2 regions of the Kurthia sp. 11kri321 genome follow, and region 2 is predicted to be linked to the other one. Evidence: riboswitches for the same ligand, from Rfam matches in the RefSeq annotation. Region 2 holds a riboswitch; the other holds the start of a gene.
The links. Region 2 has a riboswitch for cobalamin ahead of ASO14_RS08815 (energy-coupling factor ABC transporter permease). Riboswitches for the same ligand answer to the same signal wherever they lie in the genome.
Positions count from the first base shown of each region.

Region 1 (15,494 bases), 270 kb from region 2:
TCTAAAACAGTTTTGATTTCTTGAAGAGGTAAATCCATCGTTTGTAAAGCTTTTATAGTTTGAATTCGTACAATATCTTGCGCGGTATAGTAACGATAGTTAGTAAATTCGTCTTTTTTGCTTGGTTTTATTAAACCAATACGATCGTAGTGACGAAGTGTCTCTTTTGTAACATTGACTGATTTAGCAGTTTCACCGATTGAAAAATAGTTACTCAAATTATTCATCTCCTTGACCTTTGTGTAACACAAAGGTTTAAAATCTATTTTAAGTAAAAAATAGTTAGTAATCAAATACTTGTACTTAAATTTATGGAGGGATAGAATGAAGAAAATATTTATTTTTATTTTCACAATAGTTATTTTAGTAGGTTGTTCAAATGGAGAGGATACATTTGAAGAAAAAAATTATACGCCAGATGCAGATGATATAACATCTATTGATGTAAAGGTAATAGATCGAGATATTGAAATCGTATTATCAAAAGATAATGCGATGCATGTTCACTATTTTGAAAGCAAACAAGAAAAATACGCTATATCTACAAAAGATAAAGCATTCACATTAACAACTGATAATCAAAAAAAATGGAGCGATTATATAGGTTTTAAGCCGTCATCTAAATATCGAAAAATTATTATTCAAGTACCTACTAGACTAATAGAAAAAATGCACATATCGACTACAAATGGAGATATTCAAGTACCCCAAATGAATATTCAAGAAATGAGTTTATCTTCAAATGGTGGTAATCTTTTATTTGAAAAACTAAATGTAAGAAAAAAACTTAATCTAGAAAATAAAAATGGTACTGTAAAAGGAAGTATTATTGGTAATGAATCGGATTTTTCTATTCATTCCAAAGTTAAGAAGAGCAAGAGCAATATAAAAAGTAATAATGGAAATAAAGAAAAGCAGCTTCATTTAATAGGGAATAATAGTAAAGTAAATGTTGAATTTACTAAAGAATAAAATAAACTAGCTATTTCATAATTCAAACTTAAAAAAAGACTAAGGTGCAAATAAATATAACCTTAGTCTTTTTTTATAAGAATTTGTATTCATCTATATAAAAGAATGAATTGTTCGAAAAAAGTTATGTTAGTTTTTCTAACATGTAATTGACAATAAAGCTAACATCTAATAAAATAAAAGACATGGAAGGCGTGGTGAAGTACATGAATCGCGAAATCAGACGAACAATGCCGCTGTTGCCAATTAGTATTGTCATGCAATTAACTGATTTAACAGCACGTCAAATTCGTTACTATGAAGAGCATGAATTGGTTCAGCCTGCCCGCACTGAAGGTAATCGCCGTATGTTCTCATTGAATGACGTCGATATACTTTTAGAAATTAAAGATTTATTAGATCAAGGTATTAACATGGCAGGTATTAAAAAAGTATTTGCAATGAAGAATCAACCTTTAGAGCAACAGAAAAAAGATATTACGGATGCCGATTTAAGAAGAATCTTACGAGAAGAAATGCAACAAGCACAGCGTATGCAACGAACATCCATTAGACAAGGTGATTTATCTCGATTCTTCCAATAAGTAAGTCGAGTTTGTCAATAAAAATGAAAACAATTAGGAGTGTGGAGAAACATGGGGAAATATACGAAAGATGATATTCGTCGATTAGTACAAGAAAAAGAAGTGAAATTTATTCGTTTACAATTCACAGACATTTTAGGAACAATCAAAAACGTTGAAATTCCTGTATCACAATTAGAAAAAGCATTAGACAATAAAATGATGTTTGATGGTTCTTCAATTGAAGGGTTTGTACGTATTGAAGAATCAGATATGTATCTATTCCCAGATTTAGATACATTCATGATTTTCCCTTGGACAGTGGACAAAGGTGCTGTATGTCGTTTTATCTGTGATGTTTATAATCCAGATGGTACACCGTTTGCAGGAGACCCACGTAATAACTTACGCCGCATTATTAAACGCATGGAAGACATGGGCTTCACAGATTTCAACTTAGGACCAGAACCAGAATTCTTCCTATTTAAATTAGATGAAAAAGGCGAACCAACTCTAGAGTTAAATGACCACGGCGGTTATTTCGACTTAGCACCAACAGATCTTGGTGAAAACTGTCGTCGTGATATCGTATTAGAATTAGAAGAGATGGGCTTTGAAATTGAAGCTTCTCACCATGAAGTGGCACCAGGGCAACATGAGATTGACTTCAAATATGCGGATGTATTAACAGCTTGTGATAACATTCAAACATTCAAATTAGTTGTAAAAACAATTGCACGTAAACATGGTTTACACGCAACATTCATGCCAAAACCAATCTTTGGTTTAAGTGGTTCAGGTATGCACTGTAACGTTTCACTATTTACAGATGGTAAAAACATGTTCGTAGACGAAGAAGCACCAATGCAATTATCAGAAACAGCAATGCAATTCATGGCTGGCGTATTAAAACACGTTGAAGGTTTTACAGCGGTGACAAACCCAACAGTAAACTCTTACAAACGTCTTGTACCAGGTTATGAAGCACCTTGCTATATCGCATGGTCAGGTCAAAACCGTTCACCATTAGTTCGTATTCCAGCTTCACGTGGTTTATCTACACGTATCGAAGTGCGTTCAGTAGACCCTGCAGCAAACCCATATTTAGCACTTGCTGTTATTTTAGAATCAGGTCTAAACGGAATCGAAAACAAATTAACACCACCACCAGCAGTAGATCGTAACATCTATGTGATGAGTGCAGAAGAACGCGAAGAAGCAGGTATTGGTAACTTACCAGTTAACTTAGATGATGCATTGCAAGCACTTGCTAAAGACCCAGTTGTACAAGGGGCTCTAGGTTCTCACATTTATGAAAACTTTAGAGAAGCAAAAGAAATCGAGTTCGATATGTTCCGTACACAAGTTCACCAATGGGAACGCGATCAATATTTAAAAACGTATTAATTCAGGTAGAACCCAACTCTATCTAACTACAATAAAAGCCGGAATTACGCTGTGACGTGATTCCGGCTTTTTGCTTTGAGCTAAAAAGATAATATTTTTTACCTAATTATTCACTGCTCGCTGTAGAGGTAGGTGCTGGAATATCAAAATGAATTTCTGTTTGGTCTGCTGTAAAATTTGGTTTATATACGAGTTTATATGAACTGGCTGGCTTCACATCAAAATATAATTTGCCATCTGCTTGTTCCCCGCGATTGAGTTCTTCTGATAAAGGCAATTCTTCATAACCATGATAGCCGACTGCTTTTTCACCTTTTGAAACGAGAGCGAAATCATGTCGATCGATAAAAATAGAATCTTTACTATTATTTCGTACGTCCACATCAATCGTCACGATTTTACCTTTTTTCGATTTTGTAAATTGTATGGGATCTGTCTGTTTTGCTTCTGTAATTTTGACAATGACATCATCAATTTTTAATGTATCACCTAATTGATAGGCCTCATCTGTTTTTGTTGAACTGCTTCGCTCCTCACCACTCACTTTTTCAACAGAAGTCTGGCTGCAAGCTGTTAATAGTAAAAGAACTGTAATCGGTAATGTATAAAATGCTTTTTTCATGCCAAGTCCCCTTTCACTCAATTGTCGTCATTAACCATACCCGAATGCGTTTTAATCTATGCACAAGACGGGTATGGAGATTTGAAAAGGGAGTGTGGAAATGTAGATGAAAAAAAGTCTTATTCTATTATTTGTATGTATTTTAGGATTTACGTCATTTCAAATAGAAGGAAGTGCTACGAAAACTAAAAATAGTCCACGAAAAAACTATGTGGTATTCATCGATCAACCAACTCCTTACTATAAAAAAATGAATGGTAAAAAGTTAGGAACTATCCCAGATAGTTTTACAAATAAAAAAGGAGTCTATACACCGAATGTTTTAAAAATAACACACTATGTCAATACGAAATGGGCAAAAATCCATTTTTCAAAAACACTAAATGGAAAAAAGAGTACAGCCTATATTCCAACTAAGTATATACGCGCAAATACATTTTCATTAGAGTATGGAATTATTAAAAATTCTAAAACTGCATTGAAAGCAGGTATTACAAAAAAATCAAAAACCATTCATATCATTCCATACGGAACACGGTTATCCATTATACAAGCACGCACATTAGGAATGCGAACATTTTATCATGTAACATATTATAAAAATGGAAAATCATACAAAGGGTATATAACGGAAAAATCCATCCAATTATAAGGAGGAGAAGGAGATATTGAATGTATCTGTTCAATACTCCTTTTATTTTTTAAAAATAGCAATTGACAATCAACTAAGATAATCTATAATAAAGCAGTAATGATTATCATTCTCATTTGAAAGGAGGCGCACATATGCGATTACAAGTAAATCAAATTCGTGTGGGGTATGACGAAAAAACAATCGTTCATGATTTAACGATTACGATTCCAGATGGAAAAGTAACCACAATTATTGGTGCCAATGGTTGCGGAAAGTCAACCCTTTTAAAAGCGATTACACGTATCATCCCCTATCAATCTGGTGCAGTGATTTTAGACGGTGAAAATATTCAAAAGACGAATACAAAAAAGCTAGCGCAAGAATTAGCGATTTTACCGCAAAGTCCTGAAAGTGCTAGCGGATTATTAGTTGAAGAGCTCGTATCCTATGGACGTTATCCATATCAAAAAGGATTTGGAAATCTAACAGAAAAAGATCGTAGCGTGATTGAATGGGCACTTCAAGCAACTAATACAGCGATGTTTCGAAAACAGACTGTGGACGCACTCTCTGGTGGGCAAAGACAACGTGTATGGATTGCGATGGCACTCGCACAAGAAACCGACATCATCTTTTTAGATGAGCCAACTACCTACTTAGATATGGCACATCAGTTAGAAGTACTTGAATTGCTTCAGGAATTAAATGAAAAAGAAGGACGTACAATCGTCATGGTATTACATGATCTCAATCAAGCTGCACGCTTTTCAGATTATATGATTGCTTTGAATCAAGGGCACTTAATCAAAGAAGGAACGCCTGAAGAAGTCATGACGCACGATACATTAGAGCGTGTATTCCAAATTGATGCTGTTATTGGTGAAGATCCACGTACGAAAAAGCCAATGTGTGTCACTTATAATCTAATTGAAACGACAGTGGACGAAAAAATCCCATCTATTCAACGATAAAAAAGGAGCTTATTTATGAAAAAATTAATAATTGCATTCATTGCATTAATGGTTTTAGCATTAGCTGCATGTGGTGGAAAAGAAGAAACAAAAGATAAAAAAGAAGATTCAGGTACATTCACGTATAAAGCTGTAAATGGTGATATTAAGGTACCAAAAAATCCGAAGCGTGTAGTAGTTCTAGCAGGCTATACAGGTGATTTAATTAAATTAGGTATTCCAGTTGTAGGAGCAGATCAGTGGTCAATGGATAACCCACAATTTAAAGATGCTTTAAAAGATGCGAAATTAATTTCCGATGAGGACGTTGAAAAAATTGCAGAATTAAAACCAGACTTAATCATCGGATATGATACAGTTAAAAATAAAGAGAAAATCGAAAAAATCGCGCCAACTGTATTATTCACATATAATGCATACGATTATTTACAACAAGCTGTAGAAATCGGTAAAGTAGTCAATAAAGAAAAAGAAGCACAAGCATGGGTGGATGACTTTAAAACACGTGCAGCAGATACTGGAAAAGAAATTAAAGCAAAAATTGGTGAAGATGCTACAGTATCGGTCATCGAATCATTCGGTAAAGAAATCTACGTTTACGGTAATAACTGGGGACGTGGTACAGAAATTTTATATCAAGCAATGAAATTAAACATGCCAGAAGCTGTTAAAAAAGATGCTTTAAAACAGGGGTATTATGCTGTATCAAGTGAAGTATTAAAAAAATATGCAGGCGATTACATGATTTTATCTGTATTCGGTGATCAAGATCCAGCATTCACAAAAACAAAATACTATAAAGAAATTCCAGCCGTTAAAAATAATCGCGTATTCCGTGTCAATGCAAATGAATTTTATTTCAATGACATGATGACACTTGATTTCCAATTAGATTTCTTTAAAAAGTCATTTTTAGGAAAGTAAAATGATGATAATAAAAAGAGGTTATCCATAGCTGGGTAACCTTTTTTACATAGAAAGGACGGAGGAAAATATGCTGAAATTATTTCGATCATGGTCACTTTGGCTCCAATTGCTTATCGCCTTCGTACTCTTACTCATTACTATATTTTTTGCGATTTCACTCGGAGCGGCCGTCATACCACTTCAAGATGTATGGCATGCAATTTGGTCGAGTGAGGGTGGCGAGAAAATTGATATTTTACGAGAAATACGATTCCCTCGTGTGGTTGCAGCAGTCTTTGTAGGGGCGGCTTTAGCAGTAGCAGGTGCAATTATGCAAGGTGTAACACGTAATCCATTAGCAGACCCAGGTTTACTGGGGCTTACTTCAGGAGCAAATGCCGCATTAGCCATTGGTCTCGTTCTTGTTCCAAAACTCGATTATATGGGTTCTGTTATTGCCTGTTTAATCGGCGCTGCTGTTGGTATGGGGATTGTGTACGGTATTAGTGCCACAAGTAGAAAAGGAATGTCTCCTTTAAAATTAGTATTAGCAGGGGCTGCTGTTTCGATGTTTTTACAAGCAGTAGCAGATGGTACAGGTCTATTATTCAAAATTTCAAAGAATGTTTCGATGTGGACATCAGGTGGTTTACAAGGTATTACATGGAGTGCTTATATCGTTATGCCACTTATCATCATTGCATTAATCGGTAGTATTCTTATTAGTCGACAACTAACGATTCTAAGTTTAAATGAAGAACTAGCTGTAGGACTTGGACAAAAAACGATGCAAATTAAGACGATTATGTTCATCATTGTCGTGTTACTAGCAGGGAGTGCGGTTGCGTTAATCGGTAACTTAGCCTTCGTCGGTTTAATGATTCCGCATATTGTTCGTACATTCGTTGGTGGTGATTACCGAGCAGTTATTCCAATGTCGATGATTGTAGGCGGTATGTTTATGGTCATCGTTGATTTGATTGGACGCACGATGAATGCACCATATGAAACACCTGTTGTGGCACTCGTTGCTGTGATTGGTCTACCATTCTTCTTAATTTTAGTGAAGAGGGGAGGACGTTTCTTTGCTTAAAAAGAGTACGTATACATTTTATTTAGCGATGGGTGTCTTTTTAGTTATTTGTTGTGCTTTTTTAGGGTTATCTGTTGGTTATTCTTCAATGGGTTTTCGAAGTGTGATTGCTACATTCTTCGGTTACGGTGAAGTGTCAGATGAATTTATTTTATTCTCTATTCGTTTACCACGTATTTTAATTTTAATTTTAGCAGGTGTTGCGTTAGCAGTGGCTGGTGCAGTACTTCAAACATTGACAAAGAACGACCTAGCAGACCCTGGGATTATCGGGATTAATGCAGGTGCAGGTGTTGGAATTACGGTACTTTACTTATTTGCAAAAGGAGAGCTAACGAATTTTTCATATGCATTACCGATTGTTGGGTTTGTCAGTGCGATTATAACAGCTCTCCTCATCTATAGTTTTTCTTATGAACGAAATCGTGGGATTCAACCATTCCGATTAATTCTTGTCGGTGTTGGATTTGCAGCGGCTTTATCGGGCATCATGGTCATGCTGATTTCTTCAGCAAATCGCTCAGATGTCGACTTTATTGCAGGGTGGTTAGCAGGGAATGTTTGGGGAGCCGATTGGCCGTTTGTATGGGCTCTACTTCCATGGGTACTCATTCTCGTTCCATTTACTATAATGCGTTCGAACCATTTGAACATTTTAGGGCTAAGTGAGCCGATGGCAGTAGGATTAGGTGCTTCATTGAACAAACAGCGTATGTACTTCTTATTATTAGCAGTTGGTCTAGCAGCAGCTGCAGTATCTGTGACAGGCGGAATTGGCTTTATCGGTTTAATGGCCCCTCATATTGCCCGTTCACTTGTTGGACCACGCCATCAACGTTTTTTACCGATGACGATTGTCATTGGCCCGATTCTCTTATTAGTGGCAGATGCGATTGGTCGCTCGATTTTAACAGAATCGAGTATTCCAGTTGGGATTGTTGTCGCTATTATTGGTGCACCATACTTCTTATATTTATTAAAAAAACAAGTATAATAGATAGTAGAAGTAAGGAAACATCAGGAGGATTTTTATGAAAAAGTGGCTATTTGGTTTATCTATTTGTATGCTTATAGGCTTAACAGGGTGTAGTGAACAAAATGTAGCACAGGCGCAGGAGCAAAAATACGGTATGAATTTAGACGTAGCGCGTCGATCTTATACAGTTGATGTCTTAAAAAAATATATAGATGATGTGAAAAAATCAGGCGGGAACTATGTACATCTTCATTTAACCGATGATGAAAACTATGCATTAGAGAGTCGACTTTTAGGACAGCCAGCAAAGAAATCATGGCAGCAAAAAGACGGACTCTATCGCAATCCATTAACGAAGCAAACCTTTTTATCGATGAAGCAGATGCGCTCTTTAGAAGCGTATGCGGCGAAGAAGAAGATTGAATTAATCCCCGAGATTGATACACCTAGTCATATGGGAGCTATTTTAAAACTGTATGAAAAAGCGAATCCGAAGGCAGCGAAAAAGTTGGTGCGTGATGAGTGGAATCAAATTGCACCGAATCAGTCGAGTATAAGATTCGTACAAGCATTATATCGTGAAGTTTTACAAGCTTTACCGAAAACAAAAACGATGCATATTGGTGGAGACGAGATTGCCTATGATGAAGAAGATCATGTGAAATACATCCATTACTTCAATCAAATGAATCGTTATTTGCAAAAGAAGCATGTGCGTACATGGATTTGGAATGATTCTTTATTGAAGGCAGATTTAAAAAAGTTAAATCAAACGATTGCGATTACATTTTGGAGTTGGACGGGTGAACCCGAAAGTACAACTGAAAAGAAGTATCGTGAAAAAGTTCGTCCCAGTGCGCCACAGTTAATAAAAGCAGGACACACAGTGTATAATTATAATGATTACTACTTATATGTAGATTTTACATCAAAAGGTTCAATTCGTTCGGATCTGCAGTATATGAAACGAGATATTAAAAAGAACTGGACGTTAGGGAGATGGAATTCATCTCATCAGCAAACTACGTCAAAAATTTCTGGTGCAGCCATCTCTATATGGGGAGAGGGTTCAAAGAAATATACAGCCGACCAAGTTTACAACTATACAAAAGAATTGTTTCCGATAATGATGAAAAAGGTAAAGTAGTAGTAATACATTATTTTTGAGGGGTGTTTCGATGTCTATTTATGATTTAGACGTTACATTAGAAGATGGAAAAACGTATTCAATGAAAGAGTACGAAGGAAAAGTATTATTGATTGTGAATACAGCATCAAAATGTGGTTTTACACCGCAATTCAAAGAACTCGAAGAATTGTATCAAAAGTATAAAGACAAAGGATTAGTCGTACTCGGCTTCCCATCAAATCAGTTCAAGCAAGAATTAGATTCAGGTGAAGCGGCAGCAGAACAGTGTCGTTTACAATATGGTGTTACGTTCCCGATGCATGAATTAGTTCATGTAAATGGTAAAGATGAGCATCCATTATTCACGTATTTAAAAGAACATTCAAAAGGGTTTTTAGGTAGTAGCATTAAGTGGAATTTCACAAAGTTCCTTGTAGATCGCGACGGTCATGTCGTGGCGCGCTATGCATCGAAAGATAAGCCAAGTCAGTTTGAGGAAGATATTGTCAAATATTTAGAAATTTGATTGACAATTTAGACATTTTAAGATAATATATAAATTGTAAATCAATAGTGCTTGAATTGGTGTGAGGGAATCCTTGAATTCGCCTCGCTTAAAAGGGAAGCTGGTGTGACTCCAGCGCTGTCCCGCAACTGTAAATGTGAGTGTAGTAAGCATATCCACTGTCTTTAAATAGATGGGAAGGGGCTGTTACACAGTGACCATGAGCCAGGAGACCTGCCAATTCTACTGTGCATCTTTATTTACCTACGAGGATAGGTTGATGTTAGCTACTTATGTTTTTAGTAGATGACAGCTTTCCTGTGGGGGAAGCTGTTTTTTGTGCTCTCGTTACGATTCCCATTCAATGATTCAATACGACTATTTAGAACTCCCCAACTTCCGAATAGTATAATACAAAATTTGTTTCGTTACGGGACCTAACAGAACTAAACTCTAGAGAAGAAGGAATTGCGTGTTTATACGTGATTCCTTCTTTTTAATACAGTAAAATGTTTCGTTTACTTTAAAAATGTATAAATTATTTGTAAAGATATAGAAAAGCAATGTATTTAGTGCTACTATATGGACTATATATTTTGAGATGGAGAGTGAGGTTTCGGTAAATGACCGAACATGAGAAAAAAACAAAAATAAAGCAGGCGCGTTATCAAATTATTGCGGCTGACCTTGCCTCTAAGATTGTAGATCGAGAATATGAGGTTGGGCAAAAGCTATATGCACGTTCCTCATTAGCGAGTAAATATGGTGTTTCATCTGAAACGGCGCGCCGTGCCATTGCAGTACTACAAGATTTAGGAATCGTTCAAGCTACAAAGGGGAGTGGCGTCTTCATCAAGTCTTATGAAGAAGCTGCAAAATTTGTACATCAATTAAAAGATGTGCAATCAGTCAATGAAATTCAGCATGATGTCTTTCAATCCATCGCCAAACAAAAAGAAGAATTAGAGCGCTTGGAACAACTGTCACAAGAGTTAGTGTCGCGAACAAATCGTTTTCATTCGCTCAATCCATTTGCACCATTCAACGTGACTGTAACATCGGAATGCCTGTATTTAGATATGACCATTCAAGAATTAAATTTCTGGCAAAATACGACAGCTACAATTGTCGGGATTCGTCGCGGTGAAACGATTTTATTATCACCTGGACCATATGCATCAATTAAAGAAAATGATGTACTATACTTTATTGGAAATGAAGCATCTTTCGATATTGTAAAAAATTTTTTATACAAAGGATAAATCGACTTTTTAAAAGGTATATAAACCTTGTTGTGACAAGGATTCATAAACATAAAATAATGATAGGAAATGCCATGTTTCTCCCAGGGGAAACATGGCATTTTGATGCTTACATTTGACATAAGTAACAACTTTTTGTTAGGGTTAAGTTGTTACTTATTTTGTAACAAACTGATATCGCAACGAATTGAGGTGTAGCTCTTGGCTAAAATAAGAGTGGAAAACGTAAGTAAAATTTTCGGAAAAAAAATTACACAAGCAGAAGAGCTTGTAAAGAAGGGAAAAAGTAAATCAACTATTTTAAAAGAAACAGGTGCAACTGTTGGTGTTTATGATGCAAGCTTTGAAGTAAAAGAAGGTGAAATCTTCGTTATTATGGGTTTATCAGGTAGTGGTAAATCAACACTTGTACGATTACTTAATCGTTTAATCGAACCAACAACAGGGCAAATTTACATTAACGATGCAGATGTATCGAAAATGAATAAAACACAATTACGACAAGTGCGAAGAAATTCAATTAATATGGTCTTTCAGAATTTTGGGTTATTCCCACATCAAACGATTTTAAAAAATACCGAATATGGATTAAAGGTTCGAGGGGTTCCAAAGGAAGAGCGTAAAGTCAAAGCTGAAAAAGCACTTGAGAACGCGGGACTCATTGATTTCAAAGATCAATATCCAAAGCAATTATCCGGTGGTATGCAGCAACGTGTAGGTCTTGCACGGGCACTCGCAAACGATGCCGAAATTGTTCTAATGGATGAAGCCTTTTCAGCCCTCGACCCTTTAATACGGAAAGAGATGCAAGATGAGTTGTTAGAACTTCAACAAAATATGAAGAAGACAATTATCTTTATTACGCATGATTTGAATGAAGCACTACGCATTGGTGACCGAATCGCCATTATGAAAGATGGACAAATCATTCAAATCGGTACGGGTGAAGAAATTCTAACAAATCCAGCTGATGAATATGTAAGTAGCTTCATTGAAGACATCGACCGTTCTAAAGTATTAACAGCTGAAAACATCATGGTGAAACCAGTAACGATTAATCCGGCACATGATGGACCAAAAATGGCATTAAAACGTATGAAAGATGAACAAGTGAGTATGGTATTAGCAGTGACACCGCCAAAACAATTAGTTGGCTACATAACTGCAGACGACGCATTACGTTGTGCAAAAGAAGGCCAAACAAATTTAATCAATTGTGTACAACAAGATATTTTAACAGTGCCACACGATTTACTATTAGAAGAAGTGTTGCCAATTATTTCAGACTCAAAAACACCAGTAGCTGTTATGAAAAATGATCAGCTAGTTGGGGTTCTTATTCGCGGTGTAGTGATTGAAGCTCTCGCAAAAGAAACATCTGCGGAGGTGACGGCACATGAATAATTTACTCGATCAAATTCCGATGATGCCACTTGCAAAATGGACGAATAATGCAATGGATTATATTACGGAACACGGACAAGGTTTCTTTGATGCAATTCAAGAGAATACAGAAAGCATGATGCTTGCCGTTACAGATTTCTTACTTATGGTTCCAGCAATTGTATTTATTTTATTAGTTGCAGTATTAGCATTTTTTGCAACGAAGAAAAAACTCGGTTTAACGATTTTCGCAGTACTTGGTTTACTGTTTATTTATAACCAAGGATTATGGAGTGACTTAATGAATACGGTCACGCTTGTACTATTTGCGAGTTTAATTTCGATTATTATCGGGATTCCTGTTGGTATTTGTATGTCAAAAAGTAGAGTATTTGAAAGTATTATGAAGCCGGTTTTAGACTTCATGCAAACAATGCCAGGTTTTGTGTACTTAATTCCAGCTGTTGCATTCTTCGGTATTGGTTTAGTACCAGGGGTGTTTGCTTCCATTATTTTCTCAATCCCACCAACGATTCGTTTTACGAATTTAGGGATTCAGCAAGTACCAAAAGAATTAATTGAGGCATCAGAATCTTTCGGTAGTACAGGACCACAGAAATTATTCAACGTAGAACTACCATTAGCAAAATCAACAATTATGGCTGGTGTAAACCAAACGGTTATGCTATCGCTATCAATGGTTGTTATTGCATCGATGATTGGTGCAGAAGGTTTAGGTCAAAAAGTATTAACAGCTGTACAAAGAGCAGACGTTGGACCAGGTTTTGTAGCTGGTTTAGCACTTGTTATTTTTGCAATCTTAATTGATCGTTTAACACAAAGTTTCAATACTAAAAAAGGGTAGGGTGAATTAGATGAAATTTTCAAAAACAATGAAAGCAGCAGGACTAGCTTTAGGTCTTGGTCTATCAGCAGTCCTTGCTGGATGCGGTAACTCTTCAAGTTCAGATAAGTCAGATCCAACTGTTGAACTTGCATATGTAGAATGGGATACAGAAGTAGCTTCAACAAATGTTATTGCTGAAGTTTTAAAAGAAGAAGGCATTAAAGTCAAAACAACTTCACTTGATAATGCAGTGATGTGGGAAGCTGTCGCAAATAACAAAGCAGATGCAATGGTAGCTGGATGGCTACCACATACACATGGTGCGCAATATGATAAGTATAAAGACCAAGTAGAGGATTTAGGTGTTAACTTAAAAGGTGCTAAAATTGGTTTAGTTGTACCAGATTATATGAAGGTTGATTCAATTGAAGATTTAAAAGACCAAGCGAAAAAAGAAATCACAGGTATTGAGCCAGGAGCAGGCATCATGGGTGCTACAGAAAAGGCTTTAAAAGATTATAAAAACTTAAGTGATTGGAAACTAAAACAATCTTCTTCAGGTGCGATGACTGTAGCACTTGGTCAAGCTATCAAGAAGAAAGAAGATATCGTTATTACAGGATGGGCACCACACTGGATGTTCCAAAAATATGATTTAAAATTCTTAAAAGATACGAAAAAAGTATATGGTGGCGAAGAACAAATTCATACATTCGCTTCTAAAAAGCTAAAAGAGAAATCACCAGATGCTTATAAAATTTTGAAAAACTTTAACTGGACAACAGATGATATCGAATCAGTTATGTTAGATATTCATGATGGTACACCACCAGAACAAGCTGCAAAAACTTGGATTAAAGAAAACCAAACAAAAGTAGCAGAGTGGACAAAATAATCGTGTAATAAATAAATCCTATGTAGTGAACATATGAAAGTTCACGCATAGGATTTTTTACATTAAAAAACGAGGTCTACGCACGGTAAGACCTCGTTTTTAATCAATTAACCACGTCCGCCCATTGGCTCTGAAGCACGTTGATTAAATATGGAAATATGATCTAATTTTTTTGTTTTTGTTGGACCAACAAATTTCAGCGTATTTTTTCCGACTTTATAATTTAAAATCGTATCTTTACCATTATAGGTTGTTGATGAGGGCTTACCACCAATAGCTATAATATCTGAAAATGTAATATCCGATAGTTTAAATGAACTGTCAGGTGCTACGAAAGTACGCACATCATAAACACGATCTCCGCGCCCAATGGCAAAAGCATAGGTTACTTTTCCTTTCTTTTTATATTCAATATAATTCGTATTATTAGAGAATGTTGTAGCGGGTTTTCCCCATTTCTTTGTAATGTCTTCATAAACCGATTTTCCACTCTCAAATGGAACACCTTCTGTCATACCATTTTTCGCTGTTTTGAATTGGTTTTGTAAAAAATCACGTAAGATAGGTTTTACCGTGTCTTTTGATTTTGTTTCGATTTTTTTAGAAGAAGTAGATGTTACAGTAGTGTCTTCTTTTTTACTAGCCTCTGTTTGTACATCTTCTGTTTGTACATCTTCTGCTTGTACATCTTCTGTTTTCGCTGTCGTGTTTTCAGCTGCCTGTGTTTTCGGCACTTCCTTTTCAGGAGTTGCTTCTGGCTCTCCGCAAGCAACAAGTAGCAGTGAAGAAGCTGCAAGTAAACTAGCTAGTTTTGTATAAGTTTTCATCGAATCTCCTCCTTTTAATCGTTTATATTCTCTATTAAATTATACCAAATAAAAAGAATACAACTACTACAAATAGCAGCAAAAATTGTTAAGAAGTTTCAATATTTGTTATCTTTTTGTTATATTCATAAAATAAAGAGATAGAATGGTCAAAGTATAAAACCCGAAATTGCAATATATGGCGCAATTTCGGGTTTTAAAATTTATTGTACTTCTTTTAAACGAGGTTCTACAACAGAAGAAGCATCTACTGTTTTTAAGTTTGTAATATATTGAATGAATGCATCTGTATCTAAACCAAGATCATCAATTACTTTTGCTTCTTTAAATGTAGGGAATTGGTCACCGCCACCTACTAAGAAGTCATTGATTACTGCTTTATATGTTTTCGCTTCATCAATCTTTTCGCCATTTACGAATACATCAACTACTGCTTTATCTTTATATGTGTATGTTAAACCAGAAACTTCTAAACCATATCCACCTGTAAATTGATTATTAA
Region 1 covers NZ_CP013217.1:1,973,205-1,988,698, reverse strand. Annotated here, with positions in the region: gene ASO14_RS10115 (MerR family transcriptional regulator) at 1-218, opposite strand, end outside; gene ASO14_RS10110 (DUF4097 family beta strand repeat-containing protein) at 325-972, shown strand; gene ASO14_RS10105 (MerR family transcriptional regulator) at 1,179-1,556, shown strand; gene glnA (type I glutamate--ammonia ligase) at 1,608-2,942, shown strand; gene ASO14_RS10095 (DUF4352 domain-containing protein) at 3,049-3,564, opposite strand; gene ASO14_RS10090 (hypothetical protein) at 3,671-4,216, shown strand; gene ASO14_RS10085 (ABC transporter ATP-binding protein) at 4,351-5,169, shown strand; gene ASO14_RS10080 (iron-hydroxamate ABC transporter substrate-binding protein) at 5,185-6,093, shown strand; gene ASO14_RS10075 (FecCD family ABC transporter permease) at 6,164-7,168, shown strand; gene ASO14_RS10070 (FecCD family ABC transporter permease) at 7,197-8,162, shown strand; gene ASO14_RS10065 (family 20 glycosylhydrolase) at 8,200-9,291, shown strand; gene ASO14_RS10060 (glutathione peroxidase) at 9,323-9,799, shown strand; cobalamin riboswitch at 9,840-10,034, shown strand; gene ASO14_RS10055 (GntR family transcriptional regulator) at 10,402-11,040, shown strand; gene ASO14_RS10050 (quaternary amine ABC transporter ATP-binding protein) at 11,242-12,444, shown strand; gene ASO14_RS10045 (ABC transporter permease) at 12,437-13,288, shown strand; gene ASO14_RS10040 (glycine betaine ABC transporter substrate-binding protein) at 13,299-14,165, shown strand; gene ASO14_RS10035 (YjgB family protein) at 14,273-14,992, opposite strand; gene ASO14_RS10030 (bifunctional metallophosphatase/5'-nucleotidase) at 15,196-15,494, opposite strand, start outside.
Region 1: linked by a shared signal. The riboswitch ahead of ASO14_RS10055 (GntR family transcriptional regulator) and the one ahead of ASO14_RS08815 (energy-coupling factor ABC transporter permease) in region 2 are both predicted to bind cobalamin.

Region 2 (15,494 bases):
ACCTTTCTGCTGTGCCGCGTTCTATACATTCAGCAAAACCATCTACGGTAGATTGCCAGAGCGTATGTAATTCATCGGGTGCATGTTCGGTTGAGAGGTGTTTGGTAGCTGTTTGAATGGTGAGAAAGCCTTCAGCATTTGAAAAGCCACCTTGCAAACGAACATTATGCGTTTGATGAAGCAGTTGTGGTTGATTTTCTTCATCATAGACATATGTTTGGATCTGCATTCTCTGTACCTCCTACACGAGCGTAGTTTGTCGTTTCATCTTCTTCCATAATTGTACACGACTACGTGGGTAGTCGGCGAGGTTCTGAATGCCTAGTTCTTTCGCTACTTCAAAGAGTAGCGGGCGTTCTAAGTGTGCTGCTTGTAAAATCGCCTGTTCTTCAAAGAGGGCAACAGGGTCACCCATATACGTCATCTGTCCGTCTTGCATAACGAGTACGAGGTCAGCCCATTCATATGCGAAGTCTACGTCGTGCGTCGATAAAATAATCGTCCGTTCTTCCGTATGAAAGTCATTCAAATGTTTCATAATTTGATTGGCATAGTAGCGGTCGAGTCCAGCAGATGGTTCATCTAAAATTAAAATATGTGGTTCCATTGCGAGAACACCTGCAATCGCCACGCGTTTTTTCTGTCCCAAACTTAAAAAGTGAATGGGCTTTTTTCGTAATGATTCGAGTTCAAGTTGCGTAATTACGTGTTCAACCTGTGCATGTATTTTGTCAGAAGACCAGCCGAGGTTGGTTGGGCCAAATGCGATGTCTTGTTCAACCGTTCCAGAGAAGAGCTGTGCGTCTGGATCTTGGAAGACAATCCCGACTTGTCCACGTAATGCTTGAAGTCCTTTTCGGTTGTATTGATACGGCGTATCTTCCATGAAAATCGTACCTGTCGTTGGTTGAAATAAGCCATTCAGATGTTTAAATAGTGTCGATTTTCCCGCACCATTATTGCCAAGCAGTGCAATTTTTTTTCCTTGCGGTAACGTGAATGATAGGTCGTATAATGCGATTGTACCGTCAGGATATTGGTACGATACATGGTCAAATGTAATCATAAATAAAAACCTCCTAGATAAACTGCGCCGAGTAGGCATAAACTAACGCCAATACCAAGCCAGTTTCTGCGTTCGGTTTGGTACGTTACATAATGGCTTGAAATATCTTCGTTGTAGCAACGAGAAGCCATCGCCTCATGAAGTTGTTTTGAACGTCGAAAGACATCTTTAAACATGGCCGTCACTAAATAACCGACAGATTGGAACCAGCGGCGCTTTTTTTGATAACCAAGACGGGATTGCTGGGCTTCATAAATCGCCTGCATACTTTGTAAAAAGACAAAAATAAATCGGTAAGTAAGTTCACATAATTCGATAAAAATAATTGGTATTTTCAATTGACGCATCGCATATGTGATAGCACTAATCGGCGTTGTCAGTGCAATAAAATAAAGACAACTAATACTTGCGAGCACCGAGAAAAAAAGGTGAAACGCTGTATCGACACTCGCTTTTCCGATAAAAAGCTGTACACTTCCAAATGACATACTCCAATAGTGAGGAGGAAGTGTAGACGTTGTAAATGAAATAAGAATCGAAAAAATACTTGTCAGCAAAAAGAAACCAGGCAAAAGAAGTAATTTACAATAGAGTGATAATGGTATTTTAGCGGCAAATAAAATAAAAGTACTCATTACGAAAAACGTAATGAGTGAAATAAGTACATCCTTTGTGATGACAGCGAATAGCAAAAAACTCAGTGCCAATACCATCTTCTCTAAAGGATGTACGTTGCTTAAACGATTCGTATAAGCATATTGATCAATTGGAATCATGCGAAACCTTTTCTTTTTTCGTACGACCACGCATTAAACCGAAGAAGTAGCCGATAAAACCTGCACCAATTGCCGCTTGTAGTGCAAATAATAAACTTTCGATTTCGCCACTTGGTGGTTCCCAAATGCTCGAGAACCATGGTTCATAGCTTTTGTCGATTTCGGTAATGGCTGCCTCTGCTTCACCATCCGCACCGCCAAATTCAGCACCCTTTTGAATAAATAAAGGGAAGATGGCAAGGGCGATGACGATGAAAAGGAAGAATAGGTTCTTTTTCATTATTTAGCTGCCTCCTTTTTCTTCGTAAAAATATTTAACATACGTAACTCTGCCACATTGTATTTTCGTAAGAAGTTCATAACAATGACCGTTAATAAACCTTCACTAATCGCAAGTGGAATTTGTGTGAATGAGAAAATACTTGCGAATTTTGCGAATGAAGCAAGCATGCCGCCCGCTTCTGATGGGAAGGCAAGTGCTAATTGGAATGATGTAATTGTATATGTACCGAGATCACCAAGCATTGCGGCTAAAAAGACAGCAACGGAGAATGACCAACCTGCTTTTTGAGCGCCTTTGAATACATACCATGCGATAATTGGACCAGCAACTGCCATTGAGAAGGCATTTGCGCCAAGTGTTGTAAGACCGCCATGTGCAAGTAGTAATGCTTGGAATAGTAAGACGATTGAACCGACAACACTCATCGCCAGTGGTCCGAATAATACAGTACCTAAGCCGACACCTGTTGGATGTGAACAACTACCTGTAACCGATGGAATTTTTAATGCGGATAATACGAAAGCGAAAGCCCCAGATAATCCAAGCATCATCTTCGTTTCAGGATGTTCTTTTACAGTTTTTCGAATCGAACGAATCCCCATAATGATAAATGGTAGGGAGATGGCCCACCAGAAAATCGCCCACTCAATCGGTAAAAAGCCTTCCATAATGTGCATCGCATTCGCACGATTTGGCACGATTAAGAGAATGGGTAAAAAATAAACTAGCTTTAATAATTTCTTCAACACGTTCAAACGTCCTCCTTTTTCTTTGAGAATGTGCACAAAAAAACCTATTCTACAATATAGAATAGGTTAAAAAAGACATAGCAAAAAAAGCTGTCTTTCATACGCCTATCCTCGTAGGGTGAAATCAATCTTCGGTGGCAGGTCTCCTGGCTTCGCCTCATCATGTATCAACACCTTCCCGTTCATTGAACAGTGGCATATCGTTCATACACTCCGCTTCACAGTTGCGGGACAGCATCGGATTTACACCGATTTCCCTTTTAAGTAAGTTCATCAAAAACTTACACCATCGAATCGTTAAAATTATTTGATATTTCTAAAAAAGCTTATCATAAAACGCTAAATTTTGACAATACGTATTTTTTTTAACAAAAATTTTTTATGTAAGAATACTGGATAAATGCAGAGATTTCAGTGTTTTTTCAAGGTAAATAAACTTTAATAATATTCTATCAAAATGAATTTTCAGAAAAGTGTCTTGAAAGTTAGACAAATTATGGTTATGATTATAACCAAGATTTTGAAATTACATATAACGATTGTATTTTAGGAGTGCCTATTATTTTTAGGTTAAAAGGGAAAATGGTGAGATGCCATTACAGCCCCCGCTACTGTATAAGTGTCGAAACAGTCAGATCCATTGGCGAATTGCTGAGAAGGGACTGCGTTCGGATACACTTGAGTCAGGAAACCTGCTTCTAAAATCGGACAAACTTTTCGGTGGGAAGAGATTTGGACAAACTAGTAGTTGGGCTACGCTTATTTCGCTATGCCAATTTTTAGGATGTTCAACCTCTATTCGCCTAGAATAGAGGTTTTTTGTTTGCGCAAAAGCGGATCGTTCGGATACATACGAGGGGGATGTTAGAGATGACAACTTGGAATTTGAATGGTGTGCAATCACACGTATTAATTTGTAATGGTAGTAGCTGCATGCGTAAAGAGGGAGAAGAGATTACACAAAAAATTCGTGCAGAAATTACAGCACGTAACTTGGATGAACAGATTCATACATCACGTACACGTTGTAACGGGCGCTGTAAAGATGCATGTGTTGTTGTGCATTATCCAAAAGGCGATTGGTATAGCATTACGTCAGAAGAAGAAGCGACACGTTTTGTAGCGCAACTTGCAGGCGAGCAAAAAACGGTTGTACCGCGTATTACATTTGAAAATGGCGCGTTCGTTCGTAATGAAGATACACCAGCGATTAAGGGGATTTCAAAAGTGAAGGAGGAAGTTTAATGACACAACAAGGAAAATTGTATGTCGTTGGCTTCGGTCCTGGAGACTTTCAGCATATTACGAATCGTGCAGTAGAGGTATTAAAATCATGTGACGTTGTCATCGGTTATAAAACTTATGTCGATTTGATTCAAGATTTAATTACAGCGACAGCCGTAATTAGTACAGGGATGACAGAAGAAGTGTCGCGTGCGCAAGAAGCAGTAAGACAAGCAGAGGCAGGTAAGTCCGTTGCCGTAATTTCAAGTGGCGATGCAGGTGTGTATGGTATGGCAGGGCTTGTGTACGAAGTGTTAATTGAACAAGGTTGGACGGAGAAAACAGGTGTACCGATTGAGATTGTACCAGGGATTTCAGCAATTAATTCATGTGCATCACTACTAGGCGCACCCGTCATGCATGATGCTTGTACGATTAGTTTGAGTGACCATTTAACACCATGGGATCTAATTGCAAAACGAATTGAAGCAGCTGCGATGGCAGACTTCGTTATTGCTTTTTATAACCCGAAAAGTGGTCGTCGTACACGTCAAATTGCGGAAGCACAGCGCATTTTACTGATGTATCGTCATCCAGATACGCCTGTAGGTCTAGTGAAAAGTGCTTATCGTGAGACGCAGCAAATTCAGATGACGACGCTACAAGAGATGTTGGAACACGATATTGGGATGTTGACGACCGTTGTCATTGGGAATTCGTCGACATTCATGTATGACGGGAAGATGATTACACCGCGTGGTTATCAGCGTAAATATACACTTGGTGAAGAAAAACAACCGTTAAAGCCGCATCAGCGTTTGAAAAAAGAAGCAGAACCATGGGCGATGGATCAGGAAACAGGAAAGTCATACGCGCCACAAGCGATTGCTACAGTGGAGCCGAAAAAGCTTGAAGTAGATACGTTAGCACTTGCAGAGGAAGCGCTTGGCTATCTTGGTGGAACCGTTGTTGAACCGAAACAATATGTTCACCAGAAGATGGAGGCAATTTTCGAGTTTGCGGTCAGCCCAGGCGTAGCGAATAAGAAGATTACACCACAGCAAATGCTTGTATTGGCTGAAGTAGTTGGTGAAAAAGGTTCGATGGAATATACGCCAGACCATGAATTTATTCTTCGTATTCCAACCACATCACCTGAACGTATTACCGATCGTTTGCGAGAAGTCGGTCTCATAATCGCACCGGTTGGCGATGTTGTGAAAATGAAGGCATGTGATTTCTGTGACGGTGAAAAAGCCGATGCGATTCCATATGCAGATGCACTGCAAGAGGCATTTGGTGGAATGAGCTTACCGAAAACATTGAATATGGGTTTTAATGGCTGCGGAATGGCTTGTTATAAAGCAGTGATGGATGATATCGGAATTGTTTACCGAAAAGGTGCATTCGATGTCTTTATCGGCGCAAAACCTGTCGGACGGACAGCGCACCCGGGTCAACCTGTAGTTGAGGGACTAGACAAAGAACAGTTAGTACCTCTTGTAGAATCGATTATTCAAGAATACAAAGCAAATGCGCATCCGAATGAGCGCTTATTCAAATATTTTAAACGTGTGAAGAAGATTGGAAACTTTATTTATCAAGATCTCACACCAAAAATCAAAATTGCCCCTGCACCTTGTGGGGATTAGGAGTGTTGAAGATGAAAACAGCAGTATTAATCGTAGGTCATGGTAGTCGTCTACCAGCAGGAAATGAAGAAGTACGTCAATTTGCAAAGCGTATTGAAGCGCAATTACCAGAACAATTATTAGTGGAAACATGTTTTTTAGAATTTGAAAGTCCAAATATTGCACAGGGAATGAAGGCGTGTGTCGAGCGCGGCGCAGAAAAAATTATTACGATTCCAATTATGCTTTTACAAGCAGGGCATTCAAAAATTCATATTCCAATGGCGATTGATGAAGCGAAAGAATTGTATCCACATGTATCGATTACATATGGTCGTCCATTAGGCATTCACCCAAGTTTAATTGATATTTTAGAGTACCGTTTAGCAGAGAGTGGTTTTGTAAAAGACGAACAAGATGAAGATACGACGGTCTTATTAGTAGCACGCGGCGGTAGTGACTTAGATTCAAATAGTGATGTTTATAAAATTGCGCGCTTATTATCAGAGCAAATTGGTGTGCGTAATGTAGAGCCTGCGTTTATGGGTGTGACCTATCCAACAGTGGATGAGGGGATTGCACGTTGTGAAAAATTAGGTGCGAAAAAAGTATATATGCTACCGTACTTCTTATTTACAGGTATCTTAATGGAGCGTATGACCGATTGGAAAGCGCGCTATGATACGGAATACGACATGGATATTACATTATGCGAATACTTTGGCTACCATTCATTACTTGAAAAAGTGGTGATTGAGCGTATTGAAGAGGCGTTAGCTGGCGATGTGAAAATGAACTGCGATACGTGTACATATCGTATTAATGCATCTGAATTTGTCGACCATCATCACCATCACGACCATGATCATGGGCATCACCACCATCATCACCATCACGACCACAGTCATGACCATGCGCACGAACATAAGGAAGTGCATCAATAATGTTTTTTCTAGCAGGAACGAGTGATGCGCGTGCGTTAGCTGTTCGACTGAATAACCATCACGATGTTTTAGCAACAGTAGTGACAGATTCAGCGGCTGCGAGTTTGCAAGCAGAGGGAATTGCGACACATGTGGGGCGCTTAACAGCAGAAGAGATGGCTGAAAAAGTGACAGCACGCGGTGATCAAATCATTGTCGATGCAAGTCATCCCTATGCAGAAGAAGCATCAAAAAACGCACAACAAGCGGCACAGTTAGCAGGTGTCCCGTATTGTCGCTACGAACGGATGTCTGAAGATTATGAAAGCGACTTAATTACAGTTGTTGAAACATATGAAGAAGCAGCGCTTGAAGTGAAAAAGCGTAAAGGGAATGTGATGTTGCTGACGGGGAGTAAGACGCTACAAATTTTCACGAAGCATTTACTTGGTGAAGAAAGTATTACATTAATCGCACGCATGTTACCGCGCATTGACAATATGGAAAAATGCGAAGCACTTGGTTTACCGCAAAAGCAGATTATTGCGATGCAAGGACCGTTTACAGCAGAGCTAAATACGGCGTTATACAAACAATACGATACGACATTGATGATTACGAAAGAGAGCGGGAAGGTTGGTTCGGTTGATGAAAAAATCACGACAGCTTTAGCACTTGGAATTGAAGTGATTTTGATTGCACGTCCGAAAATGGATTATCCGAATATGTTCCGTAACTTTGATGATATTGAGCAATTTATAGGAGGCATTTGATCATGACAAATGAGCAACAAGAAAAAGAATTATTTATTAATACCGACAACTTTAATACGGATTTCACACCTTTAACAGTAGAGCCGAACCGTATTTATGAATATAGTTTTGAAACGATTTTAGAAGAATATGGTCCGCATGATTATTCAGAAGATGAGTGGTCAATTATTCGTCGTATCGTGCATGCATCAGCCGATTTTGAATTAGGAAAAAGTGTCATTATTCATCCAGATGCGATTCGTGCAGGCATTGAATCGATTCGTGCTGGACGACCTGTGATTGCAGATGTACAGATGATTCAAAGTGGTTCAGGTCGTAAACGATTCCAAAAACATGGTGGCGACTTGTATTGTCATATTGCAGACGAAGATGTATCGAAAATGGCGAAGGAACATAATACGACGCGTGCGATTATTTCGATGCAAAAAGCAGCGCGCTTACATGAAGGTGGTATTTATGCGATTGGGAACGCACCAACTGCATTACTAGAACTGATTCGTCTCATTCGTGAAGGAATTGCAAAGCCCGATTTAATCATTGGTATGCCGGTTGGTTTCGTATCAGCAGCTGAATCAAAAGAGGAATTATCGAAAGTGACAGAAGTGCCTTTCATTACGAATTTAGGTCGTAAAGGCGGTAGTACGGTAACCGTTGCGGCACTAAATGCGATCTCGATTTTAGCTGATCGCCAAGACTAATGGAAAAGAAGAAGAAAAAAGACCCGAAAGATATGCGCCACGGTTATACAACGGGTGCATGTGCTACTGCAACAACGAAAGCAGCTCTAATTGCTTTACTTTCGGGTGAAGAACAAGAATCGGTGACGATTTTTTTACCGGTTGGAAAATATGCCACATTTACGATGGAGCATACCGTACGAGAAGGAGAGGCTGTTCGTTGTGGCACGATTAAAGATGCAGGAGATGATCCTGATGTGACGCATTTAGCACTGATCGAATCGACTGTATCTTTTATTGAAGGTGATGCCATCGTTTTAGATGGTGGTGTCGGTGTAGGACGTGTAACAAAACCAGGGCTTCCTGTGCCTGTTGGAGAAGCAGCGATTAATCCTGTACCGCGTAAAATGTTAGAGGAAGTTGTGAAAGAGACACTCGAACATTTCGGCGTGAAGCGAGGTGTGAAAGTCGTCATCTCGGTTCCAGCTGGTGAGGAGTTGGCGAAAAAGACATTGAATGGTCGCTTGGGAATTGTCGGTGGTATTTCCATCTTAGGAACGAGAGGAACAGTTGTACCGTTTTCAAGTGCAGCTTATATGGCGAGTATTGCTGAAGCTGTTAGTGTTGCACATGCAGCAGGACAAAAACATTTGATTTTAACGACAGGTGGACGGAGTGAGCGCTATGCGATGGCGCTTTTTCCTGATTTAGCTGAAGAATGTTTTATTGAGATGGGTGATTTTGTCGGTCATGCATTGAAGCACTGTAAAATACATGACATTCCGCAAGTGACACTGGTCGGTATGATGGGGAAATTCTCAAAAGTGGCACAAGGGGTCATGATGGTTCACTCGAAAAGCGCGCCAATTAACTTTGAGTTTTTAGCAGAGCTTGCAGCAGAGAGTGGTGTGCCGCCCGCATTACAAGAAGAAGTGAGGCATGCGAATACGGCTTCGCAAGTAGGCGAGATTATGCTAGAACATGGCTATCAAGCCTTTTTTGATCGTCTTTGCATGGCATGTTGTCATGCGTCGATTCAACATGTGAAAGGAAACATCAATGTGAGTACCTACATTTATTCAATGAAGGGCGAGCAATTAGGAAGGGCTGAACAAATTGACAGCATCGATTAAATTAATCGGGATTGGTGATGGGGGAAAAGCTACCTTAAACCAACAAACAACCGAATGGATTGAACAAAGTGATGTATTAGTCGCAGGTGAGCGTGTTCTTGCCTTTTTCGATACATATGAAGGACAAAAAATCGTCATTAAAGGCGGTTTAAAACAAGTTGTGGAACAGATTCAAGCAGCTACAGGTAACATTGTCGTACTAGCTTCAGGCGACCCTCTTTTTTACGGAATTGGACAATATCTTTCGAACAAAATGCCATTAGAGATTTATCCGCATGTGAGTTCTGTTCAACTTGCATTTGCACGTTGTCAAACGAGCTGGCAAGATGCAAAAGTGATTAGCTTGCATGGTCGTTCAATAAAAGGTCTTGCTCAAAAGATGAATGGTGAAAAGAAAGTGGCGCTTTTAACAGATGAAGTAAATTCACCGAATGCCATTGCACAGTATTTACTTGATTTTGGCTTCCATGAATATCGTGCTTTTGTCGCTGAAAATTTAGAAGGTGTGGAGGAACGCTGTCGTCATTTCACATTAGATGAGATGAAAGAAGCAGCGTTTTCGCCACTGAATGTGGTCATTTTAATCGCACAGGAAACACCGTATGTATGGCCGCTTGGTATTGAAGATGAGGAATTTTCACAGCGCAAGCCAGATAAAGGGCTGATTACGAAAAAAGAGATTCGTGTGTTATCCATTCAACAATTAAATGTGAAGCCAGATTCGATTATTTGGGATATTGGCACATGCACAGGTTCGATGGCGATTGAAGCAGGGCGTATTGCAAAAGAAGGAGCAGTCTATGCGATTGAGAAGAATGAGCCTGATTTAGCAAACTGCCTTGAAAATCAAAAGAAATTCCGCGTAGATGTGACGGCGATTCATGGGAAAGCACCTGAGCGTTTAGACGAATTTCCGAATCCAGATGCGGTCTTTTTAGGCGGTACAGGCGGAAATATTCGTGATTTATTGACGATTTGTTCAGAGCGCTTAAATGAAGGTGGACGCATCGTTTTAAATGCGACAACAATTGAAAATTTAGCGAAGGCCGTTGAGATTTTTAAAGAATTGGGTCTACACGTACATATTATCCAAGCGCAAATCGCACGCAGTAAGCCGATTTTGGATATGACACGTTTTGTTCCACTCAATCCAATCTTTATTATTACAGCGAGCAAGGGGGAAAATTAAGATGGCAACATTGTTCGGCTTAGGGGTAGGTCCAGGAGATCCAGAATTAATTACAGTGAAAGCTTTTCGTGTGATGAAAGAATCACCTGTCATTGCCTATCCAAAGAAGATGAAGGGCAAAAAAAGTTACGCACAGCGCATTGTTGATGTCTATGTGAATGGCATGGATAAGGAGATGCTTGGGCTTGTGTTCCCAATGACAAAACATCAGGAAACATTAGACCGCGAATGGAATAAAGCAGTTGATGAAGTATATGCGCGTATTGCGGAAGGAAAAGACGTAGCATTCGTAACAGAGGGCGACCCAATGCTCTTTAGTACGTTCATTCACTTAATGACATTGATGCAAGAACGTCATCCAGATGTCGACATTCAAATGGTTCCAGGGATTTCATCATTTAATGCCTCTGCTTCAAGATTAGGTATTCCACTTGGTGAAGGAGACGACCATATCGCGATGATTCCAGCAGTCGACGATTACGATGCGATGCGTCGCGCGATTGAAAATCATGATGCCATCGTCTTTATTAAAGTGGCAAAAGTGATTGATTTAATGCTTCAAGTGTTACGTGATTTAGACTTATTAGACCGCGCACATGTGGTCACAAAAGTAACGTCCGATGAAGAAATCATTTGGAAAACATCTGAACTTGATGGTGTCGAGCTTGAATATCTTACATTAATGGTGGTGCGTAAATAATGAAAAAAATTTATATTGTGGGCGCAGGTCCGGGAGATCCTGATTTAGTAACAGTAAAAGGATTACATATTATTCAAACAGCTGATGTTGTGATGTATACAGATTCTTTAGTGAATCAAGAATTAATTGCGAAGGCTAAGCCAGAAGCGGAAGTTGTGAAAACAGCAGGTATGCATTTAGATGAGATGGTACAAGCGATTGTCGATCGTGTAAATGAAGGGAAAGTGGTGGCACGTGTTCACACAGGAGATCCAGCGATGTATGGTGCAACCATGGAACAGATGGCGATTTTACAGCAACATGATATTACATGCGAAATTATTCCGGGTGTGAGTTCTGTATTTGCGTCTGCTGCAGCAGTAGGAGCTGAGTTAACAATTCCTGATTTAACACAGACACTTATTTTAACGCGTGCAGAAGGTCGTACTCCTGTACCTGAATTTGAAAAATTACGTGATTTAGCAAGTCACCATTGTACGATTGCACTATTTTTAAGTGCGACATTAACGAAGAAAATCGTGCGTGAATTACAAGATGCAGGTTGGTCGGATGATACGCCAATCGCAGTAGTACAACGTGCAACATGGCCAGACCAAAAGATTGTACGTACGACATTAGTGAATTTAGATGAAGCGATGCGTACGAACGGAATTCGTAAACAAGCAATGATTTTAGCTGGTTGGGCATTAGATCCACATATTCATGAAAAAGATTATCGTTCGAAATTATATGATAAAACATTTACGCATGGTTTCCGTAAAGCGGTGACAGAGTAATGGTCATCGAGTTACGTGACGATGTATTAGCGCCAATTGAAGTGAAGCATCCGTATGCGATTGTCGCAATTACTAAGCATGGTGTGGAGATTAGTCGTAAACTACACGCGGCATTGCCAAACACAGATGTCTATTATATGAGTAAGTTTGAACGTGGTGATGAGCGCGCGCATAATGTTCAATTATTTAGTGGTAGCGTGCGTATGTTATTCCCAGCATTATTTAAGCATTATCAAGGTATTATCACCATTATCTCACTCGGTGCAGTCGTACGCATGATTGCACCTGTGTTAGTCGATAAAAAGGTCGATCCAGCTGTCGTTGTCATCGATGACCGCGGTGAGAATGTCATCAGCATGTTATCAGGGCATCTTGGCGGTGCAAATGCTTTAACGCATACGGTAGCAGAAGCTCTACAAGCGAATGCGATTATTACAACAGCATCTGATGTTCAAAAGACCATTCCAGTTGATTTATTCGGTGCGAAATTTGGCTGGCAGTGGGATTCTGATACACATTTGACACCTGTATCGGCTTCAGTTGTCAATGAGGAACATGTGGCGATTGTACAAGAGACAGGTGAAAAAGATTGGTGGATGCATGATACACCGATGCCGACGAATCTAAAACAATATGACACGATTGCAGAAGCGATGGATGCAAAACCACAAGCAGCACTCGTAATTACACATCGTCTCTTACAACCAGATGAACTGATTGAAAATGCGGTCGTCTACCGTCCGAAATCATTAGTCATTGGTATGGGGTGCAATCGTGGTACATCAACAGAAGAAGTAGAGCAAGTCATTCAAGAAACATTACAAGAACTCGGCTTATCCATCAAAAGCGTGAAGGCACTTGTGACATTTGAATTGAAAAAAGATGAGCCTTGCTTCCATGAGGTTACGTCAAAATATGACTGGGAATTTAAGTGGTATTCAAAAGACGAGTTGAATGCAGAACAAGTGACAGCACCTTCGGATACGGTTTTTAAATATACAGGTGTTTATGGAGTAAGTGAACCAGCTGTACGTCGTTATAGTGGGAACAGTGAACTATTATTAGTGAAGAAAAAATCAGGAAATACAACCATTTCGGTTGCGGAAATTGTTTATGAGGATGTGAGAGAATGAATCGTTTTGTCATCGCAGGGACGAATAGTGGTGTAGGAAAAACAACACTTACGATTGGTTTAATGGCAGCGTTACAAAAAAGAGGTTTGACGGTACAGGGATTTAAATGTGGCCCCGACTATATTGACCCATCATTCCACCAAGCTGTAACAGGTAGAACATCGCGTAATATTGATAGTTTCATGTTTGAAGAAGACGTTGTAAAAGACATCGTCATGCGTGCAACTGCATCAAGTGATGTCGCGATTATTGAAGGTGTTATGGGATTTTACGATGGGAAAAATCCATTGTCAGACGTGGGTTCAACAGCGGACATTGCAGCGATTACAGAATCGCCTGTTATACTCGTTGTGAACTGCGCTGCGATGGCAAGAAGTGCAGCTGCGATTGTGAAGGGGTTCCAACTTCTATCGAACCGACCGAAGATTGTTGCGGTCATTGCGAACCAAGTGGGAAGTGCAAGTCATTTTCAAATTGTGAAAACAGCAATCGAAGCAGAATGTCGTATTCCGGTCATTGGCTATATGAAGAAACAGCCTGATTTACATATGCCAAGTCGCCATCTAGGGCTAATTCCTGCTTTAGAACGCGGTGAGATGCAAGATTATTTTGATCAATTAGCTACGCTTGTAGAAGAAACGATTGATCTCGATCAATTATTAGATGTAACGAAGGCCGCGCCATTAGCTGTAACATCTTCTGTTTTTACAAAACAAACTGAACAGACTTGTACCATCGCAGTCGCAAAAGATGCAGCATTTAACTTTTACTATGAAGAAAATTTAGAGCTTTTACAGGCAAATGGAGCCAAGCTTGTTTATTTTTCACCTTTAGCAGATGAGGAAGTGCCAGAAGAAGCAGATGGTCTATATATTGGCGGGGGCTTCCCAGAAGAATTTGCGGAGAAACTTTCAAAGAATGAACGCGCAAAACAATCCATTCAATCATTCATTGCTTTAAAACGCCCAACCTTTGCTGAATGTGGAGGCTTTATGTATTTAACAGAAGCGATTGAAACATTGGACGGAGAACGTTTTGACATGGTCGGTGCCATTCCAGGATGTACGAAGATGCAAGGAAAACGTGTGGCGCTCGGTTACCGAGAAATCTATGGTAAAAAAGATAACTTTTTAATTAAAGAAGGTATGGTTGCAAAAGGACATGAATTCCACTATTCAACATATGAAGGGGAAAGTGAAAACCATGCATATGATACGAAGGGAAAATTCAAAGCAAAAGGCGAAGGTTATTTACGTGACAATATCGTTGCGGGCTATACACATTTTCACTTCGCGTCAAATCCAGCAGTAGCAGCACGCTTTGTTAGCGCATGCTCGGAAAGGAAGGTCTTATGTACGGAAAAGTCTATTTAGTAGGTGCGGGGCCTGGCGATTTAAAGTTAATTACAGTAAAAGGACTGGAATGTGTACAGGAAGCAGATGTCATTGCATATGACCGATTAGTGAATAAAGAGTTATTGAAATATGCTAAATCAGGTGCTGAATTAATTTATTGTGGTAAAGAACCCGGTCGTCATCATTTTATTCAAGAAGAAATTCATGCATTACTCGTTGAAAAGGCGAAAGAGGGAAAAGTAGTGACCCGTTTAAAAGGCGGTGATCCATTCGTATTCGGACGTGGTGCAGAGGAAGCGCTCGTACTACGACAAGAGCAAATTCCATATGAAGTCGTTCCAGGTATTACAGCGGGAATTGCAGCGCCAGCTTATGCAGGAATCTCAGTGACACATCGTGAAATGGCATCAAGTTTTGCGATTATAACAGGGCATGGGCGTGATTCAAAAGGACAAGATACGATTCAGTGGGAACATATCGCAACAGGTATTGATACACTTGCTTTTTATATGGGTGTTGGGAATTTACGTTATATTTCCGAACAGTTAATAAAACATGGTCGACCTGCTACAACACCGGTTGCCATTATCGAAAAAGGTACAACAGCTGAACAGCGTACGATTGTATCCACATTGGAATGTATTGCAGATGAAGCAGTCGAACAAAATATTAAAAATCCAGCGATGGTGCTCATTGGTGAAGTAGCAAGCTTACATGAAACACTCGCATGGGTAGAGGAGGAACAACAATATGTCAGTCATTCAGTCTATTAAAGAAAGACGTGCGATTCGAAATTATACAACACAACCTGTAGAACGTGAAAAAATCGAACAATTAATTGAAGTGGGAACATATGCACCAACGGATCGTTTGCGCGAACCATGGCATTTTTATGTTTTTGGTGAAGAAAAGAAACAAGCATATGAACAACTAGCAACAACATACTTAGAAGAACGTTTTCCAACGAAGCCACATTTAGTTGAAAGCTCACTAAAAGTCGTGCGTACAACACCGGTTGTCATCGTTGTAACATCGAAGGCTGTTGAAGGCGATGCAGATGCGACAATGGACGACCTTTGTGCAACAAGCTGTGCCATCCAAAATAT
Region 2 covers NZ_CP013217.1:1,698,418-1,713,911, reverse strand. Annotated here, with positions in the region: gene ASO14_RS08835 (hypothetical protein) at 1-229, opposite strand, end outside; gene ASO14_RS08830 (energy-coupling factor ABC transporter ATP-binding protein) at 242-1,066, opposite strand; gene cbiQ (cobalt ECF transporter T component CbiQ) at 1,063-1,842, opposite strand; gene ASO14_RS08820 (energy-coupling factor ABC transporter substrate-binding protein) at 1,829-2,122, opposite strand; gene ASO14_RS08815 (energy-coupling factor ABC transporter permease) at 2,122-2,802, opposite strand; cobalamin riboswitch at 2,994-3,180, opposite strand; cobalamin riboswitch at 3,408-3,588, shown strand; gene ASO14_RS08810 ((2Fe-2S) ferredoxin domain-containing protein) at 3,745-4,119, shown strand; gene cobJ (precorrin-3B C(17)-methyltransferase) at 4,119-5,750, shown strand; gene ASO14_RS08800 (sirohydrochlorin chelatase) at 5,762-6,673, shown strand; gene cobK (precorrin-6A reductase) at 6,670-7,425, shown strand; gene ASO14_RS08790 (precorrin-8X methylmutase) at 7,428-8,123, shown strand; gene ASO14_RS08785 (cobalt-precorrin-5B (C(1))-methyltransferase) at 8,123-9,235, shown strand; gene ASO14_RS08780 (bifunctional cobalt-precorrin-7 (C(5))-methyltransferase/cobalt-precorrin-6B (C(15))-methyltransferase) at 9,219-10,424, shown strand; gene cobI (precorrin-2 C(20)-methyltransferase) at 10,426-11,124, shown strand; gene cobM (precorrin-4 C(11)-methyltransferase) at 11,124-11,900, shown strand; gene ASO14_RS08765 (cobalt-precorrin 5A hydrolase) at 11,900-13,033, shown strand; gene ASO14_RS08760 (cobyrinic acid a,c-diamide synthase CobB) at 13,030-14,406, shown strand; gene cobA (uroporphyrinogen-III C-methyltransferase) at 14,385-15,161, shown strand; gene ASO14_RS08750 (nitroreductase family protein) at 15,139-15,494, shown strand, end outside.